DNA from 4 places in the Shinella sp. S4-D37 genome. Region 3 is predicted to be linked to each of the others. Evidence: predicted binding sites of a transcription regulator. Region 3 holds the regulator's gene; each other region holds the start of a gene.

Region 1 (4,004 bases), 2.0 Mb from region 3:
GCACCGGGCGGCAAGCGCCGGATCGTGCGTTACCAGCACCAGCGTCATGCCGCGCTCGGCCTGCTTGGCGAAGAGAAGATCGGCGATCTGCCGGCCGGTCTCGGTGTCGAGGTTGCCGGTCGGCTCGTCGGCGATCAGCAGTTTCGGCGCGGGCGCCAGCGCCCGGGCGATCGCCACGCGCTGCTGCTCGCCGCCCGAAAGCTGGCCCGGATAGTGTGACAGGCGCTCGCCGAGACCGACCGCCGTCAGTTCCCGCCGGGCGATCTCGAAGGCGTCGCGCACATTGGCAAGCTCCAGGGGCACCGCGACGTTCTCCAGCGCCGTCATGTTGGGAATGAGGTGGAAGGACTGGAAGACGATGCCGATATTGCGGCCGCGGAAATCGGCCACCTGGTCCTCGGTCATGCCGTGCAGGCCCGCGCCGTCGATATGGATCTCGCCGCTGTCCAGCCGTTCGAGCCCGGCCAGCACCATCAGGAGCGTCGACTTGCCGGAGCCGGACGGGCCGACGATTCCGACCGATTCGCCGCCATCGATGACAAGGTCGATCCCCTTCAGCACATGCACGGAGGCGGCCGCCCGGCCGAGGGTGAGATCGGCTTTTTTGAGATCGATGATGGTTTTGGCCAAGGAATTCTGCCCTATATGTCTTGAAGCAACTGGAATGCCAGCAATCTAGGATCAGCGACATGTCGTTTAAAGCGGCGCTTGGATTTTTCGCCTCACTTGCAATCACAGCTTTGTTATCCGTGAATGCCGCCCGGGCGGAGCCTGTGAAGCTCGTCGGCTTCGGCGACAGCCTGATGGCCGGCTACCAGTTGCCCGCGGCGGACGCCTTTCCCGTGAAGCTGGAAAAGGCGCTGCGCGATAAGGGCTACGAGGTCGAGATCGCCAATGCCGGCGTTTCCGGCGACACGAGTTCCGGCGGCCTTGCCCGGCTCGACTGGTCGATCCCCGAGGGCACGCAGGGCGTAATCCTGGAGCTCGGCGCCAACGACGCGCTGCGCGGCATTGCGCCGGAACAGACGGAGAAGAACCTCGACGCCATGCTGGCGCGGCTCAAGGAACGCGGTATCGCGGTGCTGCTCGCCGGCATGCTGGCCCCGCCGAACATGGGCCCCGACTATGGCGCGCGCTTCAACGGCATCTATCGGCGCATGGCGGAAAAGCACGGTGTCGCGCTCTATCCGTTCTTCCTCGACGGGGTCGTCACCAAGGCGAACCTGCAGCTGGAAGACGGCATGCATCCGAATTCGGAAGGGGTGGACGTAATGGTGGCGACGATGCTTCCGGCCGCCGAAGCGTTCATCAAATCGATACCGGCGAAGGAGTAGTTTTCGTGGGTGCGAAATAAGGGTTGCGCAAAAATCCGTTGCGTGATTCGCTGACAGTACATTCCAGCAGGGAGAAGTCGCTATGCCGAGACTTTTCGTCGCCCTCGAAGTGCCGCGCAATGCTGCCATGAGCCTCTCCTTACTGAGAGGCGGACTTCCCGGGGCCCGCTGGATCGATGTCGAGAACTTCCACATTACCTTGCGTTTCATCGGCGATATCGACGGGCGCACCGCCGACGAGGTTGTCGACAAGCTCGACCGCATCGAGCGCCCGGAATTCCAGCTCGCGCTGTCGGGCATAGGCTCCTTCGGTTCGAAGAAGCCGCATTCCATCTTCGCCGGCGTGACGCAGGCGCCGGAAATGTACGCCCTCCAGGGCGAGATCGAGCGCATCTGCCAGCGCCTCGGCCTTCCCGCCGATCCGCGAAAGTTCACGCCCCACGTCACGCTCGCCCGCCTGCGCAACGCCCGCACCGAGGACGTCGCCCATTACCTCTCCGGCCGCGGCAACTTCGGTACCGCCCCCTTCACGGTGAACCGCTTCGTGCTGATGTCCTCGAAGGAATCGGTCGGCGGCGGGCCGTATCTCACGGAAGAGGTTTTCCCGCTCTACGAGGCCGGCGGCGGCTGGGACGGGGCGGACCTGCGCGACCATGACCATCCGGTCTGACCGGAGCCACCGCCCATCCTTCGTGGTGAACAAACCCTGAATCATCCCGAGTCAGCGATTCGTCTCCGATTCGTTCGCAGGCTGTTCCGCGCGGGCCGCAAAGGCTGGAGAAAACCGGCGCATTTCGCCTTGGCCCTTGCCATTGCCGTCCCCGATGGGCATCTGTTGCCTGCCGGACGCGTCCGGCGGAGATGAAACCTGCCGGGGCGTGACTTGTCGCAAGCACCCATGATCTTGAGCGGCCGCGGGGTCACCGCGGTGCTCGGCCCGACCAATACGGGCAAGACCCACTACGCAATCGAACGCATGGTGGCTCATGAGACGGGCGTTATCGGCCTGCCTCTGCGCCTCCTGGCGCGCGAGGTCTATACGCGCCTCGTCGACAAGGTCGGCCAGCACAATGTGGCGCTCGTCACCGGCGAGGAGAAGATCACGCCGCATATGGCGCGCTATTCGGTCTGCACCGTGGAGGCCATGCCGCGCGAGACGCGCGCCGCCTTCGTCGCGATCGACGAGGTGCAGCTTGCCGGCGATCTGGAACGCGGCCACATCTTCACCGACCGGGTGCTGCATCTGCGCGGTCGCGACGAGACGCTGCTGCTCGGCGCCGCCACCATGAAGCCGATCCTGGAGCAGCTCCTGCCCGGCATCCATGTGATCGAGCGCCCGCGCCTGTCGCAGCTCTTCTATGCCGGCTCCAAGAAGATCACCCGCCTGCCGCAGCGCACGGCCATCGTCGCCTTCTCGGCCGACGAGGTCTATGCGATCGCCGAGCTGATCCGCCGCCAGCGCGGCGGTGCCGCCGTCGTGCTCGGCGCGCTTAGCCCACGCACCCGCAACGCCCAGGTTGCGCTCTACCAGGAAGGCGACGTCGAATATCTCGTCGCCACCGACGCGATCGGCATGGGCCTCAACCTCGACGTCGACCATGTCGCCTTCGCGCAGGACCGCAAGTTCGACGGCTACCAGTTCCGCAACCTCAACCCGGCGGAGCTCGCCCAGATCGCCGGCCGGGCCGGCCGGCACCTGCGCGACGGTACCTTCGGCGTGACGGGCCGGGTCGATCCCTTCGACGACGAGCTGGTCAAGCGCATCGAGACGCACCAGTTCGACCCCGTGCGCGTGCTGCAATGGCGCACCACCCGCTTCGACTATTCCTCCCTTTCGGCGCTGCGCCAGTCGCTCGACGCGCCGCCGCCGATAGGCGGCTTGACGCGGGCGCTGCCGGCCGTCGACCAGCAGGCGCTGGAGCAGCTGTCGCGCTATCCCGACGTCCGCGACCTCACGACGACGCCGGAGCGGGTCGAAAAGCTCTGGGAGGCCTGTGCGCTTCCCGACTACCGGCGCATCACCCCCGCCCAGCACGCCGACCTCATCTCCACGCTCTATGCGGACCTTGTAAGGCGCGGTACGGTCAACGAGGACTTCCTGGGCGATCAGGTGCGCCGCGCGGATCGAACCGATGGGGAGATCGACACGCTTTCGGCACGAATCGCACAGATAAGGACGTGGACCTATGTGTCGAATCGGCCCGGATGGCTTGCCGATCCGACACACTGGCAGGAAAAGACGCGGGAAATCGAAGACCGATTGTCCGATGCGCTACATGAACGGTTGACGAAACGCTTTGTTGATCGCAGGACATCTGTGCTCATGAAGCGCCTGAGAGAGAATGCGATGCTGGAAGCTGAAATCAGTGTGAATGGCGATGTCTTCGTAGAGGGACATCATGTCGGGCAGTTGGCCGGTTTCCGGTTCACGCTGGCCTCCGGAACGGAAGGTCCCGATGCGAAGGCCGTGCAGGCGGCTGCGCAGAAGGCGCTCGCGCTGGAGTTCGAAGCTCGGGCCGCACGCCTGCATGCCGCCGGCAACGGCGATCTCGCGCTCGGCTCCGACGGCACGGTGCGCTGGCTCGGCGACCCCGTCGCGCGCCTTGCGGCGAGCGACCACGTCATGCGTCCGCGCGTCATCCTGCTTTCCGACGAGCAGCTGACCGGCAA
Region 2 (4,004 bases), 280 kb from region 3:
AGCTCTATTTCAACGCCGAAGGCATCGTGCAGTCGATCGAACTCTTCGTCGCCAATCCCGACGACGTCGACACCCTGCGCCAGCCGATCGAGGCGGCCGCCGAGCGGCAGATCTTCATCACCGACTGGCGCCAGCGCAACCGCACCTTCTTCTCGGCGCTCGAGGTCGAGCGCAACGTCATGTTCATGATCCTGACGCTGATCGTGCTCGTCGCCGCGCTCAACATCATCTCCGGCCTCATCATGCTGGTGAAGGACAAGGGCAGCGACATCGCGATCCTGCGCACCATGGGCGCCACGTCCGGCGCCATCATGCGCATCTTCTTCATGACGGGCGCGGCCATCGGCACGGTCGGCACCTTCGCCGGCGTGCTGCTCGGCGTCATCGTCTGCCTCAACGTGGAATCCATCCGCCAGTTCTTCTCCTGGATCTCGGGCACGACCCTGTTCAATCCGGAACTCTATTTCCTCAGCCAGCTTCCGGCCGACATGAATGCCGGCGAGACAGTCTCGGTCATCGTCATGGCGCTGGCGCTTTCCTTCCTCGCGACGATCTTCCCCGCCTGGCGCGCCTCCAAGCTCGATCCGGTCCAGGCCCTGCGGTATGAATAGGATAAACGCATGACTGCGCGCGTCGCTCTGGAACTGAAGGGCATCGAACGGCACTACGGCCAGGGCGAGACCCTGCTGTCGATCCTGAAAGGGGCCGATTTCACGCTGAAGAGCGGCGAGACCGTCGCGCTCGTCGCCCCGTCCGGCACCGGCAAGTCGACGCTTCTGCACGTCGCCGGCCTGCTGGAAAAGCCCGATGCCGGCGAGGTCTTCGTCAACGGCCATTCCTGCGCCGCGCTTGCCGACGACCAGCGCACGGCGATCCGCCGCGGCGAGATCGGCTTCGTCTACCAGTTCCATCACCTCCTGCCGGAATTCAGCGCGCTGGAAAACATCATGATGCCACAGCTCATCTCCGGCCTCGGCAAGGCCGAGGCGCGCGAGCGCGCCGCCCAGTTGCTCGACTACATGCGCATCGGCCATCGCGCCGACCATCGCCCGTCGGAACTGTCGGGCGGCGAGCAGCAGCGCGTCGCCATCGCAAGGGCCGTCGCCAATGCGCCGCTCGTGCTTCTGGCCGACGAGCCGACCGGCAATCTCGACCCGGAGACCGCCGGCTACGTCTTCGAGGCGCTGGAGGCGCTCGCCCGCCAGTCCGGCCTTGCCGCGCTCATCGCCACCCACAACCACGAGCTTGCCGGCCTGATGGACCGCCGGGTGACGATCGAGGACGGCGTCGTGCGCGAACTCGCCTGACGCCGCCTCTTTCCGTCAGTTGTCGAGCCCGCAGATCGAGCGGGCGATATCGTCCCGCCAGTCCTTGAGCAGCACGAACTGCGCCTTGCCGGCGATGGGCTGGCCGCGCAGCTTGCCCTTGCCGGTGAGGACATTGAGGTCGCATTCGCTGCCGCCATCCGGATCGAGCGTGTCGTAGGACGAGAACGTATAGCCCGCGACGATGAAATCGAAATTGCGATAGGCGACGGTCAGCGACTGCCGCCAGCGATCCCGGCCGACCGCGTCGTTCTTCGTCGTCAGCGTGAAGGAGCCGTTGGCGAGCGCCGCCAGCTCCGGCTCCTGCCCATGCAGGTTGAGGTTCCCCCAGACGGTGTAAGGCAGCGCGAGCGCCAGCGTCAGCCGGTTCTCCTCGGGTTTGGCGAGATAGACATAGAGGCCGTTGTCCTCCCCGCTGTCGTCGCCGGGCGTCGCGACCAGCGCGAGGTCGGCGACGCCGTCCTTGTTCCAGTCGCCGCTCGCCATGGCCATGACGCGTCCGGCCGGAAAATCCGCGGCCCCGGCCGCAAGGGGCAGGGCGATCGACAGCACGAGCGCGGCACTCAACGACTTCATCGCATTTCCTCCGTTTGATCGAGGCGACCTTATTGCGCCGAGGAAGGCCGGTCCAGAGGGCCTGTGGATAAGGGTTGACATTGGAACAAAAATAGAACAAAAGAAAAACATAAAAGGAAAGGGAGCCATAATGACCGATTTTCTTCGTGATCTTGCTGCATTCACCTCCATGGCCATGTTCGTCGCCACCTTCTCCGTCATCCTCTTCGGCATCTGACCCGTCCGCGCCGGCCGTTAAGGCCTGCAGCCGTGGAAAGCGGGTGCAAAGCCAAGAACGGTCTGGACGGGAGGGGTGCGAATCCGCTTAAGCTTCCGGCCTTGATCGGAAGGACGGTGACATGGCGGATGCAGCGCGCACGACGGACGACGGAACGACCGGGGACACGCCGCAATTCGTGCATCTGCGCGTCCATTCGGCCTTCTCGCTGCTCGAAGGCGCCCTGCCGATCAAGAAGATCATCGGCAAGGCGACGTCGGACCAGCAGCCGGCGATCGCCATTACCGACACGAACAACCTGTTCGCGGCGCTTGAATTTTCCCAGAAGGCCATCGGCGACGGCATCCAGCCGCTGATCGGCTGCCAACTGTCCATCGACATGGAGGACGAGGGGGAGGGCGAGCGGCGCGGCGGCCAGGCCCAGCTTGCGAAATTGCCCTCTATCGTGCTTTTGGCCGCGACGGAGGCCGGCTATGCCCGGCTCGTCGCCCTCGTCAGCCGCGCCTATCTCGGCGGCGAGGGCAGCCAGGCGATCCGCATCGCCTATAGCTGGCTGCAGGAGAAGGGGACGGAGGGGCTGATCGCGCTGTCCGGCGCGCTCGGCGGCCCCGTCGACATGGCTTTCGTCGCCGGCCAGCCGGCCGTGGCGCGCGCGCGGCTTCATGCGCTGAAGCAGGCCTTCGGCGACAGGCTTTATATCGAGCTGCAACGGCATGGCCGCTACGACCGGCAGCACGAACGGTGGATGGTCGAGCTTGCCTATGCGGAAGACCTGCCGCTGGTGGCGACCAACGAGCCGTTCTTCCCGGCGCCGGACGACTACGACGCGCATGACGCGCTGATGGCGGTTGCGCACAACGCCATGGTCTCCGACGACAACCGCTTCCGCCTGTCGCCGGACCATTACCTGAAGAGCCGCAAGGACATGGTGAAACTCTTCGCCGACCTGCCGGAGGCGCTGGAGAACACGGTGGAGATCGCGCGGCGCTGCTCCTTCGTGCTGAAGACGCGCGGGCCGATCCTGCCGCGCTTTACCGGTGCGACGGACGATCCGGAGGAGGCGGAGCGGGCAGAGGCGGCGGAGCTGCGCCGGCAGTCCGTCGAGGGCCTGGAAAGTCGCATGGCGCTGCTCGGCCTGACGCCGGGCTATACGGAACAGGATTATCGCGAGCGGCTGGATTTCGAGCTCGGCGTCATCGAGCGCATGAAATTCCCCGGCTACTTCCTGATCGTCGCCGACTTCATCAAATGGGCCAAGCAGCAGAATATCCCGGTCGGCCCGGGCCGCGGCTCGGGCGCGGGCTCGCTCGTCGCCTATGCGCTCACCATCACCGACGTCGATCCCTTGCGCTTCTCGCTGCTCTTCGAGCGCTTCCTCAACCCGGAACGCGTCTCGATGCCGGACTTCGACATCGACTTCTGCCAGGATCGCCGCGAAGAGGTGATCCGCTACGTCCAGCAGAAATACGGCCGCGAGCAGGTGGCGCAGATCATCACCTTCGGTTCGCTCCAGGCGCGCGCGGCGCTGCGCGACGTCGGCCGCGTGCTCGAAATGCCCTATGGCCAGGTCGACAAGATCTGCAAGCTCGTGCCGAACAACCCGGCCAACCCGACGCCGCTCTACAAGGCGATCGAGGAGGAGCCGAAACTGCAGGAGGAGGCGGAGAAGGAGCCCGTCGTCGCGCGCCTGCTCGACATCGCCCAGAAGATCGAGGGCCTCTACCGCCACGCCTCGACCCACGCCGCCGGCATCGTGATCGGCGACCGGCCGCTCTCGCAGCTCGTGCCGATGTACCGCGATCCGCGCTCGGACATGCCGGTCACCCAGTTCAACATGAAATGGGTGGAACAGGCCGGCCTCGTCAAGTTCGACTTCCTCGGCCTGA
Region 3 (4,004 bases):
TTCCTCGTCGGCGAAAGCCTGATGCGCAAGGACGACGTGGCGGCCGCCACCGGCGAACTCCTCACCGGCTCGGCCGGCATGCTGGCGGCGGAATGATGGCGGTCCCGACATGACGGGCGAGGCCCGCACGCTCACCCATATCGACGCCTCCGGCAAGGCCGACATGGTGGATGTCGGCGACAAGGCGGAGACGGTGCGCGTCGCGCTTGCCGAAGGGTGCATCCGCATGGCGCCGGAAACGCTGGACCTCATCCTGACCGGCAATGCCAAGAAGGGCGACGTGATCGGTACGGCGCGGCTTGCCGGCATCATGGCCGCCAAGCAGACCGCCAGCCTCATCCCGCTCTGCCATCCGCTGATGCTGACCAAGGTCGCCGTCGATATTCGCGAGGACCGCGCCCTGCCGGGCCTGCGCGTCGAGGCGATGGCCAAGCTCACCGGCCGCACCGGCGTGGAGATGGAGGCGCTCACCGCCGTCAGCGTCGCCTGCCTCACCATCTACGACATGGCGAAGGCCGCCGACCGGGAGATGGAGATAGGCGGCATCCGCCTCGTGGAGAAATCCGGCGGCCGCTCCGGCGACTACCGGCGCGGAGACGCCGGCTGATGTCGCTGCTGCCCGTCGAAGACGCCCTCCATCGCCTGCTTTCCACCGCCCGGCCGACCCGGCGCACCGAGACGGTCCCGCTGCATGAGGCCGACGGCCGCGTGCTGGCAGAGGACGTCGCCGCCCGGCTGACGCAGCCGCCCTTCGACAATTCCGCGATGGACGGCTATGCCGTGCGCCACGCGGATATCGCCGCGCTCGGCTCGATCCTGACCGTTGCAGGCATGTCTTCCGCCGGCCACGCCTTCGAAGGCACCGCCGGTCCCGGCGAGGCCGTGCGCATCTTCACCGGCGCCCCGCTGCCGGCCTTCGCCGATACCGTGCTCCTGCAGGAAGACGCCGCGGTGCTGGAGGACGGCCGCATCCGCACCACCTTCCTCACGCCGAAGGGCCGCCACATCCGCCCGCGAGGCCAGGATTTTTCCGAAGGCGAGGTCGTCCTGAAAGCCGGCGACATGCTCGATGCCGGCCGCCTGACGGTCGCGGCGGCCATGAACCATGCGGCGCTGTCCGTCTATGCCCGCCCACGCATTGCCGTGCTCGCCACCGGCGACGAACTCGTGCCGCCCGGCACGCCGCCGGGAACCAGCCAGATCATCGCCTCCAACACGTACGGCGTCGCGGCCCTCGCCCGTGCGGCCGGCGCGCAGGTGATCGACCTCGGGATCGTCGCGGACGACAAGGAGGCGATGCTTCAGGCCGTGCGCCGGGCGCTGTCGCTCGATATCGATGGGCTCGTCACGCTCGGCGGCGCCTCCGTCGGGGACTTCGACCTCGTGCAGCCCGTGCTCGGCGAGGCCGGCATGGAGCTCGACTTCTGGCGCATCGCCATGCGCCCGGGAAAGCCGCTGATGGTCGGCCGCCTCGGCGCCGTGCACGTCATGGGCCTGCCCGGCAATCCCGTCTCGAGTCTCGTCTGCTCCCACCTCTTCCTCGTTCCCCTCGTGCGCCGCCTCGCGCACCTGCCGGCGGTAAGCCGCGAGTATCCGGCAATCGCCGCCGTGCCCCTCAAGGAAAACGACCATCGGCAGGACTATGTGCGCGCACGCCTTGCCCGTGGCCCCGCCGGCGACCTCATGGTCACGCCACTGGACAAGCAGGATTCTTCCATGATGAAGGCTTTCGCGGCCTCCGAAGGCCTCCTCATCCGCCCGCCGCACGCGCCCGCGATCCCCGCGGGCGCGCCCTGCACTGTGCTTCTCCTGCGCGAACCCTCCGCCTGAACAGTATTATTATTGTTTCAGCAACCCCTTGCGGAACACATATGGAACAGATAGTGTCCGTTCTGGATTTGTTTCACTCGATTCTCGGTGGAGGGGCCATGCTCACGCGGAAACAACAGGAACTTCTCCTGTTCATTCATGAACGGATGAAGGAGTCCGGCATTCCTCCCTCGTTCGACGAGATGAAGGATGCGCTGGATCTCGCGTCCAAGTCGGGCATCCACCGCCTCATCACGGCGCTGGAGGAGCGCGGCTTCATCCGGCGCCTGCCGAACCGGGCCCGCGCGCTGGAGGTGATCAAGCTTCCCGAAGCCTATAGCCAGAGCCTGCAGCCGCGCCGCGGCTTTTCGCCGGCCGTCATCGAGGGCAGCCGCGGCAAGCAGCCGCCAGCCGTCGCCGCCCCGCCGCAGCGCACGCCCGTTGCGGAGATTTCCTCCTCCGTCTCCGTTCCGGTCATGGGCCGCATCGCCGCCGGCGTGCCGATCTCCGCCATCCAGAACAACACCCACGACATCACCGTGCCGGCCGAGATGATCGGCAACGGCGATCACTATGCGCTGGAGGTCAAGGGCGATTCGATGATCGAGGCCGGCATCCTCGACGGCGACACGGTGATCATCCGCACGGCCAGCAGCGCCAATCCCGGCGAGATCATCGTCGCCCTCGTCGACGAGGAGGAGGCGACGCTCAAGCGCTTCCGCCGCAAGGGTGCCTCCATCGCGCTCGAAGCGGCAAACCCCGCCTACGAGACCCGCATCTTCGGGCCGGACCGGGTGAAGATCCAGGGCAAGCTGGTCGGCCTCATCCGCCGCTATCATTGATCCTTCGGCGGATCGAAGCTGCCGGTGCGCCAGTCATAGGTGCGGTGGCGGGTCCAGGGCCGGTCGAGGCTTTCCACGGCGGGCGTCATGTGTGCCTCTGAAAAGGTGCCGGAAGCCCCTTCGGCCGCCGGCCGGATTTCGAGGGCACCGGTTCGCCTGAGGTGACGCGCCGTCACCAGGCGGGCGCCGGAGCGGCAGGCTTCCAGCCGCAGGGCAAAGGGCACGACGACGAGGTCCGCGGCATCGCAGGCCGTCCCCAGGAAGGCGACGTCGTCCAGGGTGACGACCCGCCAGCCGCTCGGCGAGACGGCGGCGCAGAATGCCTTCGCCTCGCAGACGAAACTTCCGCCCGTCCGGGCTGCCGCGAGCGCCCACGCCATGGCCTCCTTCGCCTTCTGCCGGTCGGCCTTGCGGCGCGGCGGTTTCCCGCTTGCCGCAGTATCATCCGTTTCCTCCAGGGTCAGGCCCTCGCTCCTGCGCGTTTGCGGTTTTGCAAGATCGCCGAGCCGCAAGGCCCGCCGCCACTGGGAATAGATGAAGTCGGAGGGCCTTGCACGGTTCGTCGCGACGGTTTCGCCGCGCAGGATGGCGACCAGGCGGCCGTCCTCCGATACCAGCATTTCCGGCCTGGCGCCCGCGGCGGGAAGGCAGGCGATCGCAAGGCCGAGGGCGGCAAGCAGCGTTCCGGCATGGCGCAGCCGCGTGCGCAGGATGCAGACGAGCCCGCCGCCGAGGCCGATCAGCAGGAAGGCGGCGGGCGGGATGCGGCCGGTGACGATCTCGCCCTTCCAGCCCGCGACCCACATCGAAAGCGCGATCATCCACTCGATGCCCTTGCCCATGATCGCGAAGGGCACGGCGTCGAGCCCGAAGGGCATCAGCAGCACCGCGACAAGGCCGAAGGGCATGACGACGGCGCTGATGACGGGCATGGCGAGCAGGTTGCCGGCAAGCCCATAGGCCGGGATGCGATGGAAATGGCCGACGGAATAGACCAGCGTCGAGACCCCGCCGATCAGCGAGGACAGCATGAGCCCGCCTAGGAAGCGCCCCAGCGCGCCGCCGAACAGTTTGAAGCGCCCTTCCCCGCCCTCCCGCCGCACCGGACGCTCGCGCCAGGCGGCATAGCCGGCGACGAGGCCGAGCGTCGCCGCATAGGACATCTGGAAGCCCGGATTGGTGACGGCGGAGGGGGTGACGGCGAGGATGACGATCGCCGACAGCGCCACGTTGCGCAGGCTGATCGCGGCGCGGCCGAACAGCACCGCCACCAGCATGATGCAGATCATGATCCAGGAGCGCACGGCGGAGATCGCGCCGCCGGAGACGAGGATGTAGAGCGTCACCATGACG
Region 4 (4,004 bases), 680 kb from region 3:
GGTGATCATCTTGAACAGCGTCGACTTGCCGGCGCCGTTCGGGCCGATGATGCCGACGATACCGCCCGGCGGCAGCTTGATCGACAGGTCGTTGATCAGCGTCCGGCCGTCAAAGCCCTTCTTGACGCCTTCCAGCTCGATCACCACGTTGCCGAGACGCTCGGAGACCGGGATGATGATCTGGGCGTCGCCGGGCCGGATGTTTTCCGCCGCATCGACCAGCTGTTCGTAGGCCTTGATGCGGGCCTTGGACTTCGCCTGGCGGGCCTTCGGGCTGGAGGCGATCCATTCCTGCTCGCGCGACAGCGCCTTCTGGCGGCCGGCTTCCTCGCGGCTTTCCTGCTTCATGCGCTTGGCCTTGGCCTGCAGGTAGGCGGAGTAGTTGCCTTCGTAGGGAATGCCGCGGCCGCGGTCGAGCTCGAGGATCCAGCCCGTCACGTTGTCGAGGAAGTAGCGGTCGTGGGTGATCATCATCACGGCGCCCGGATAGTCGCGCAGGTGCTTTTCGAGCCAGGCGATGGTCTCGGCGTCGAGATGGTTGGTCGGTTCGTCGAGCAGCAGCAGGTCCGGCTGCGACAGCAGCAGGCGGCAGAGCGCGATGCGGCGGCGTTCGCCGCCCGACAGCGTCGTGACGTCGGCATCCTTCGGCGGGCAGCGCAGCGCCTCCATCGCCATCTCGACCTGCTGCTCCAGGTCCCACAGGTTCTGGCTGTCGATGACGTCCTGGAGTTTCGCGCCCTCGTCGGCCGTCTCGTCGGAATAGTTCATCATCAGCTCGTTGTAGCGGTCGATGATGGCGGTCTTGTCGGCGACGCCCACCATGACGTTCTCGAAGGCGGTCTTGGCCGGGTCGAGCTTCGGCTCCTGCTCCAGGTAGCCGACGGTCGCGCCGTCGGCGAGCCAGGCTTCGCCGGTATATTCCTTGTCCTGGCCGGCGATGATGCGCAGCACCGTCGACTTACCCGCGCCGTTCGGGCCGAGGATGCCGATCTTGGCATCGGGATAGAAGGACAGGTTGACGTTCTCGAGGATTTTCTTGGCCCCGTAGGCCTTGTTGAGCCCCGACATGTGATAGATGAATTGACGTGCCATGCAAACGTGCTCCGGATCGGACGAATTTGCCCGCTATGTAGGCGAATTCTCCGCCCGCGGCAATGTGAGAAAGCCGCTTCGCCCCGAAGGCCGAAAACCCGGCCGCGTCCTGCGGGGCCTGCGCAAGGCCCTATCCCGCCTGCCCTCCGCCCGTCACGCCTTCGGTACAGCGGGATTTCGTCGGGGATGCGGCGGCGATCAGCCCCGCCAGCGTCGGCGCGTCGCCGGCAAGGCCGATGGTGAGGCCGGTGACGACCGGACCGCCGTCCGTCTTGCGGCAGGCAAGGCGCACCCGCTCGCCGGCGCCCGCCCCGAAGGCGGCGTCGAAGGCGGCACGGACTTCCGCAAGGGTGAGCGCCGCCCCGGCCTTCCGCGTGAAGAGCGTGCGCACCGGCGAGGCGTTGAGCGCGTCGAGCAGGTCGAGCGAGCGGCCGTAATAGACCTCCGGCGAGGCGGCGATGCAGCTGCCGCTGCGCAGCCATTGCCGCCGGTCGAGGCCGAGGCGCGCGGCGGGCATCGCCGCCGCCAGGCGCGTCTTGGTGGCGGCGGCGAGCGCGATATCCGGCAGCTCCGTCCACTTGCCCTTGCGCGCCCGCTGCTTGAGCGCCGCCTCGATGCCGCAATAGGTCCTGCGCAGCTGGAAACGGTCGAGCAGCGAGAACTGCCGGGCGGCCGGCGCGCTCGCGGAAAAATCCGCGCAGCCGCGGCTCTTCGGCCGGGCGGTGCAATAGCCGGCCTGCCAGCCGACGGAGAGGATTTCACGCCCGCTCCCGTCCGCCGGCACCGACTGGGCGGCGGCGGGCCGGGAACCGGCGAGCAGGACGAGGCAGAGGACGGCGAGGGAAAGGGCGGCTTTGAAAGTCAGTGCGGCATTGGTCGTCATGACCGGCTCCCGAACAAGAACAAAACAAGATCATATACAACCAATAATCCGGAAAATGCAACCACCAATCGGAAAAATCGCGACATGCGGGAGGAAAATGAAAAATACACGCCGCATCCCGTTGTCTTTCAAGGGCAAATCGCGTTGACCTTGCCGAAACGGAGGACGGACCGGTGTTTTCGCAGGCTTCGACGCTGCAAAGCCCCAGCGGGGCGACCCTCGCGCTGCGGCACGAGCCCGCCCGGGGCGCCGCCCGCGGCATCCTCCTGATCAGCCACGGCCTTGCCGAGCACAGCGCGCGTTATGCGGATTTTGCCGCGCGCATGGCGTCCGAGGGGTTCCATGTCCATACCCACGACCATCGCGGCCATGGCCTCACCACCGCGCCGGATGCCCCGCGCGGCCAGTTCGCGCCGAAGAACGGCATTTCAAAAGTGGTGGCGGACATGCGCGCGGTGCGCGACCATGCCGCCGCGCGCCATCCCGGCCTGCCGGTCGTGCTCTTCGGCCATTCGATGGGCGGGCTCCTGGCGCTCGCCTTCGCCGAGGCGCATCCCGGCGCCATCGACGCCCTCGCCGTGTGGAATTCCAATCTCGCGCCGGGGCTTTCCGGGCGCGTGGCACAGGCCGTTCTGGCCGTGGAGCGCATGCTGAAGGGATCGGACGTGCCGAGCGGCGTGCTGCCGCGCCTCACTTTCGCGGCCTGGGGCCGCTCCATCGCGAACCGCCGCACGGATTTCGACTGGCTGTCGCACGATCCCGCCGAGGTGGACGCCTATGTCGCCGATCCCGATTGCGGCTTCGACGTCAACGTCTCGATGTGGATCGACATCTTCGCCGTCACATTCGCCGGCGCCGCGGGGCAAGGGCTCTCCCGCCTGCCGGGGCGGCTGCCGGTCCATCTTGCCGGCGGAGAAGAGGACCCGGCGACGGATTACGGCCGGGCAATCCACGCCTTCGCGAGGCGACTGAAGAAATCGCGGCTTGAGGACGTCACCACAACGGTCTATCGCGGCATGCGTCACGAAACGCTCAAGGAGAGCCGGCATCTGCGCGAGCCCGCCGTCGACGCCTTCGCCGGCTGGTGCCGGCTTGTGGCCGGCGAACGGACCCGCGCACCGGAACACGCATGACCACATCCGCCACCATCACGCCGCTGCGCAACGAGGTCGGCCTCGGGCTCGTCCTCATGGTGCTCTCGGTGCTCATCTCGCCGATCATCGACATCTTCGCCAAGCTCGCGGTCACCGCCGTGCCGGCGACGGAGATCACCTTCGTGCGCCTGCTCTTCCAGATGACCGTGCTGGGGCCGATCTGCCTCCTGCGCGGCACGCTCCTCGACGTGACCGTCCGGAAGATGGGCCTGCATGCCGCCCGCGGCCTGCTGATGGCGATCACCATGATCGCCTTCGTCACGCCGCTCGCCGTCATGGAGGTGGCCGACGCCATCGCCATCTTCTTCGTCGAGCCGATCATCCTGACCATCCTCGGCTCGATCTTCCTGAAGGAGACGATCGGCTGGCGGCGCTACACGGCCTGCGGCGTCGGCTTCCTCGGCTCGCTGCTGGTCATCCAGCCGAGCCTGCAGGAGGTCGGCCCCATCGCGCTGCTGCCGATCGTGGCGGCCTTCTCGCTCGCGCTGTTCTTCCTCCTCACCCGGCTCGTCGCCCAGAAGGAGGATCCCTGGTCCATGCAGTTCTATGCGGGCCTCTGGGGCGCGCTGTTTTCCGGCCTGCTGCTTCTTGCCGGCGGCAGGCTCGGCATCGCCATCCTGACGCCTATCGTGCCCGACATGGCCAACACGCTCTACATCGCCGGCGCCGCCGTCGCCGCCACCGTTGCCGGCGTTCTCGGCGTCTATGCCTATCGCTCGGCCCCCGCCTCCACGCTCGCCCCGCTGCAATATCTGGAGATCGTCTCGGCGACGATCCTCGGCTGGTTCGTGTTCGGCCACCTGCCGGATGCCGTAAAATGGCTCGGCATCGCCATCATCATCGCCTCCGGCCTCTACGTCATCTGGCGCGAGCGC

The links. Region 3 encodes LexA, which represses DNA repair genes until DNA is damaged. Its sites were predicted from a motif close to TGTTCNNNNTGTGTTCNG; they were not measured.
Region 1: the regulator LexA is predicted to act here: its motif matches at 2,076-2,093, upstream of AB3G45_RS26470 (helicase-related protein).
Region 2: the regulator LexA is predicted to act here: its motif matches at 1,983-2,000, upstream of dnaE (DNA polymerase III subunit alpha).
Region 4: the regulator LexA is predicted to act here: its motif matches at 1,991-2,008, upstream of AB3G45_RS13125 (ribonuclease).

Annotation. Positions count from the first base shown of each region.
Region 1 is NZ_JBFNXL010000005.1:3,871,425-3,875,428, forward strand. Features, by position in the region: gene AB3G45_RS26455 (ABC transporter ATP-binding protein) at 1-630, opposite strand, end outside; gene AB3G45_RS26460 (arylesterase) at 690-1,334, shown strand; gene thpR (RNA 2',3'-cyclic phosphodiesterase) at 1,417-2,004, shown strand; gene AB3G45_RS26470 (helicase-related protein) at 2,233-4,004, shown strand, end outside.
Region 2 is NZ_JBFNXL010000005.1:2,132,335-2,136,338, reverse strand. Features, by position in the region: gene AB3G45_RS17910 (lipoprotein-releasing ABC transporter permease subunit) at 1-611, shown strand, start outside; gene AB3G45_RS17905 (ABC transporter ATP-binding protein) at 621-1,307, shown strand; gene AB3G45_RS17900 (hypothetical protein) at 1,323-1,901, opposite strand; gene dnaE (DNA polymerase III subunit alpha) at 2,240-4,004, shown strand, end outside.
Region 3 is NZ_JBFNXL010000005.1:1,853,169-1,857,172, forward strand. Features, by position in the region: gene trpC (indole-3-glycerol phosphate synthase TrpC) at 1-96, shown strand, start outside; gene moaC (cyclic pyranopterin monophosphate synthase MoaC) at 110-607, shown strand; gene glp (gephyrin-like molybdotransferase Glp) at 607-1,830, shown strand; gene lexA (transcriptional repressor LexA) at 1,929-2,651, shown strand; gene AB3G45_RS16420 (ComEC/Rec2 family competence protein) at 2,645-4,004, opposite strand, start outside.
Region 4 is NZ_JBFNXL010000005.1:1,171,272-1,175,275, reverse strand. Features, by position in the region: gene ettA (energy-dependent translational throttle protein EttA) at 1-1,092, opposite strand, end outside; gene AB3G45_RS13125 (ribonuclease) at 1,223-1,975, opposite strand; gene AB3G45_RS13120 (alpha/beta fold hydrolase) at 2,149-3,108, shown strand; gene AB3G45_RS13115 (DMT family transporter) at 3,105-4,004, shown strand, end outside.